Regions from separate parts of the Neorhizobium sp. BETTINA12A genome, predicted to be linked through region 1. Evidence: riboswitches for the same ligand, from Rfam matches in the RefSeq annotation. Region 1 holds a riboswitch; the other holds the start of a gene.
What was found. Region 1 has a riboswitch for S-adenosylmethionine ahead of metA (homoserine O-succinyltransferase). Riboswitches for the same ligand answer to the same signal wherever they lie in the genome.
Positions count from the first base shown of each region.

Region 2: linked by a shared signal. The riboswitch ahead of MOV61_RS02960 (O-succinylhomoserine sulfhydrylase) and the one ahead of metA (homoserine O-succinyltransferase) in region 1 are both predicted to bind S-adenosylmethionine.

Region 1 is NZ_JALBGW010000087.1:14,139-16,337, forward strand. Features, by position in the region: gene MOV61_RS19375 (MoxR family ATPase) at 1-697, shown strand, start outside; SAM riboswitch at 751-828, shown strand; gene metA (homoserine O-succinyltransferase) at 887-1,807, shown strand; gene MOV61_RS19385 (VWA domain-containing protein) at 1,820-2,199, shown strand, end outside.
Region 2 is NZ_JALBGW010000005.1:75,940-78,138, reverse strand. Features, by position in the region: gene MOV61_RS02960 (O-succinylhomoserine sulfhydrylase) at 1-1,098, opposite strand, end outside; SAM riboswitch at 1,143-1,221, opposite strand; gene MOV61_RS02955 (2'-deoxycytidine 5'-triphosphate deaminase) at 1,295-2,199, shown strand, end outside.

The DNA of each region.
Region 1 (2,199 bases):
CGCCCTCGGGCTCGATCTGATCGAGTGGCATATCAAGTCCACCACCAAGACCCAGCAGGGTCTCTACGAATACGACGCCGTCTCGCGGCTGCGCGACAGCCAGCTCGGCGATGAGCGCGTCCACGACGTGGCCAACTATATCCGCCGCGGCAAGCTGTGGCAGGCCTTTGCCTCCGACAGGAAACTCGTCCTGTTGATCGACGAGATCGACAAGGCCGATATCGAGTTCCCGAACGACCTGTTGCAGGAACTCGACCGCATGGAATTCCATGTCTACGAGACCGGCGAGATGGTGCGCGCCAAGGTCCGGCCGATCGTAATCATTACCTCCAATAACGAGAAGGAGCTGCCGGACGCCTTCCTGCGCCGCTGTTTCTTCCACTATATCCGCTTCCCCGACGTCGATACGCTCGCCCGCATCGTCGAGGTTCATTATCCGGGCATCAAGCAGACGCTGGTGCGCAATGCGCTCACCCAATTCTACGAAATCCGCGAGATGCCGGGACTGAAGAAAAAGCCGTCGACCTCCGAAGCGCTCGACTGGATCCGGCTGCTGGTCTCCGACGATGTCGATCCCTCGGATCTGCGCGGCGACGTCAAGAACGCGCTGCCGAAGCTGCATGGCGCTCTCCTCAAGAACGAGCAGGACGTGCATCTCTTCGAGCGGCTGGCCTTCATGGCGCGGCGGGAGCGCTGAGCGGAAGATTATGCTCCCATTGACGCCGGTCGTAGCAAGGCGTATTTGAACTCCCGAGAATTCGTGGTGATTTGGCCGGCCGGCTTGCAGCCACGTTAAAAAAGTCGCTAAAGGGCCGCGAGAAGATGTCTTCCCACGGACCGGTCGCGATTTATCTTGCCGCCGGTTTTATTTTTGTTGGGTTGAGACATGCCGATCAAGATTCCCGATACGCTGCCCGCATACAGCACCCTCGTTTCCGAGGGCGTCCGGGTGATGACCGAAACCATGGCGGTGCGGCAGGACATTCGTCCGCTGCAGATCGGGCTGCTCAACCTCATGCCGAACAAGATCAAGACCGAGCTGCAGATGGCGCGCCTTGTCGGCGCCTCGCCGCTGCAGGTCGAATTCTCGCTGATCCGCGTCGGCGGCCACAAGGCTAAGAACACGTCGGAAGATCACCTCCTTTCCTTCTATGAAACATGGGAAGAGGTGAAGCACCGCAAGTTCGACGGTTTCATCATCACCGGTGCGCCGATCGAGACGCTTCCTTTCGAGGACGTCACCTATTGGGACGAGATGAGGCAAATCCTCGACTGGACCACGACCAACGTGCATTCGACCATGAATGTCTGCTGGGGCGCGATGGCGGCGATCTACCATTTCCATGGCGTGCCGAAATACGAGCTCAAGGAAAAAGCGTTCGGCGTCTATCGCCACCGCAACCTCGTGCCGTCCTCGATCTATCTCAACGGATTTTCAGACGATTTCCAAGTGCCGGTGTCGCGCTGGACGGAAGTCCGCCGCGCCGACATCGAGAAGAACCCTAACCTCGAAATCCTGATGGAATCCGAGGAAATGGGTATCTGCCTGGTGCACGAGAAGGCCGGCAAGCGGCTCTATATGTTCAACCATGTGGAATACGACTCCACCTCGCTGGCTGACGAGTATTTCCGGGACGTCAATGCCGGCGTACCGATCAGGATGCCGCATAACTACTTCCCGCATAACGACGACACGCTGACGCCCTTGAACCGTTGGCGCAGCCATGCACATCTTCTGTTCGGCAACTGGATCAACGAGATCTACCAGACCACCCCCTATGATCCGGAGAAGATCGGTACCGAATAGGTTTTCGACGCGATGTTCATTCCCTTCTTCCTTCACCTCAAGGAAGCGAAGATCCCGGTGACGCTCCGGGAATTCCTCGACCTTCTGGAAGGGTTGGAAGAAGGGATCGCGGATTTCGATGTGGAGGCCTTCTATTTCCTCGCCCGCACGGCGCTGGTGAAGGACGAGCGGCATATCGACAAGTTCGACCGGGTCTTTTCGTCCTATTTCCGCGGGCTGGAAATGGTCTCCGGAGAGCCTAGCGTGGATGTCGCCAGCATCCCTGAAGAATGGCTGCGCAAGCTCACCGAAAAGCATCTGACCGACGAAGAGAAGAAGCTCGTCGAGTCGCTCGGCGGGTTCGAGAAGCTGATGGACACCCTGCGCCAGCGGCTCGAGGAGCAGAAGGGTCG
Region 2 (2,199 bases), on a different contig from region 1:
CGGCGAAATGCCGAGCTCGGCGCGGGCCTCGTCCGTCAGGTTCTTGTGCGTCGTCGTCGCCGGATGGGTGATCAGGCTCTTGGAATCGCCGAGATTGTTGGAAATCCTGACGATCTCCAGCGCGTTTTGCAGCTTGAAGGCCGCGTCCTTGCCGCCCTTCAGTTCGAAGCAGACGAGCGTCGAGCCGGCCTTCATCTGCCGGGCGATGATATCGGCCTGCGGATGGTCCTTGCGGCCAGGATAGATGACCTTTGCGACCTGCTTCTGCTCGGCGAGGAAGTCGGCGATCTTCGAGGCGCTCTCGGTCTGCTGCTTGACGCGCAGCGGCAGGGTTTCGATGCCCTTCAGCAGCGTCCAGGCATTGAAGGGCGACATGGCCGGGCCCGTATGGCGGAAATAGTCGTGCAGGTTCTCATCGATCCATTCCTTGTCGGAAAGCACGACGCCGCCGAGGCAGCGGCCCTGGCCGTCGATATGCTTGGTGGCCGAATAGACGACGATATGCGCGCCGAGTTCCAACGGCTTCTGGTAGAGCGGGGTCGCAAACACGTTGTCGACGACGACCTTGGCGCCGATCTGGTTGGCGAGCTTGGCGACACCGGCAATGTCGACCACTTCGAGCGTTGGGTTGGTCGGGCTTTCCAGGAAGAACACCTTGGTCTTCGGAGTGATCGCCTTTTCCCAGTTCTCGAGGAAGCGGCCGTCGACCAGCGTGCATTCGATGCCATATTTCGGAGCGAGCGTCTCGACCACCCAGCGGCAGGAGCCGAACAGGGCGCGGGCCGCGACGATATGGTCGCCGGCCTTCAGCTGGCAGAGGATCGCGGCGGTAACGGCAGCCATGCCGGATGCTGTGGCGCGCGCATCTTCGGCGCCTTCCAGCATGCACATGCGCTTTTCGAACATGTCGTTGGTTGGGCTGCCATAGCGGGCGTAGATGAAGCCGTCGGTCTCGCCCTTGAAGCGGGCTTCCGCCGCTTCCGAGGTGTCATAGACGAAACCCTGGGTCAGGAAGATCGCTTCCGACGTTTCGCCATATTGCGAGCGCAGCGTGCCGCCGTGTACGAGCTGAGTTGCCGGGCGCCAATTCTTAGTCATGCGTGTTCCCCATTCAGAACAAAAAAACCGGTCGCATAAGCAGACCGGTTTCGCACCCGGTCTTTTTAGCCACTTATTTAACGTGGCTGCAAGCCGACCGGCCAAATCACCACGGGATAAGAGTGGCATAGCGCCGCGTCCCGCTTGCGTCAATGGCTCGCATTTGGTTTTGTCGCCTCGTAAACTTGAGAGAGACATGATGGCTCGCGAAACAGGAATTTTGGCAGACCGCGCGATCGCGGCGCTTTTCGACAGTGGACGGCTGATTTCCGAACGTGAACTGGACCGGGACCAGGTCCAGCCGGCAAGCCTGGACCTGCGCTTGAGTGCCAAGGCTTTTCGCGTCCGCGCCAGCTTCATGCCGGGCCCGACGAGCCTGGTCTCCGATAAGCTCGATCGGCTGAAGCTGCACGTTATCGATCTTTCCGAAGGCGCCGTGCTGGAAACCGGCTGCGTCTACATCGTGCCGCTGATGGAACGGCTCGATCTGCCGGCCAATATGTCTGCCTCCGCCAATCCGAAAAGCTCCACCGGCCGGCTCGACATCTTCACCCGCGTCATCACCGATTACGCGCAGGAGTTCGACAAGATTCCGACCGGTTATTCCGGGCCACTCTATCTCGAAATCTCGCCTCGTACCTTCCCGATCGTGGTGCGCCGCGGTTCGCGTCTGTCGCAAATCCGCTTCCGGGTCGGCAATGCGCTGCTGAGCGAGCCCGACCTCCTGCAACTCCACAATGACGAAACCCTGGTCGCATCCGCCAAGCCAAATGTCTCGGGCGGCGGCATCGCCCTGTCGATCGATCTGTCCGGCGATAGCGTCGGCCTGATCGGTTATCGCGGCAAACACCACACGGCCGTCGTCGACGTCGACAAGAAGGCGCAGCACGACATCTTCGATTTCTGGGAGCCGCTTTACAGCCGCGGCCGCAACGAACTGATCCTCGATCCCGACGAATTCTATATCCTCGTCTCGCGTGAGGCGGTGCACGTGCCGCCGCTCTATGCCGCCGAGATGACGCCCTTCGATCCGCTGGTCGGCGAGTTCCGCGTCCACTATGCCGGTTTCTTCGATCCGGGCTTCGGCCACGAGGCGGCAGG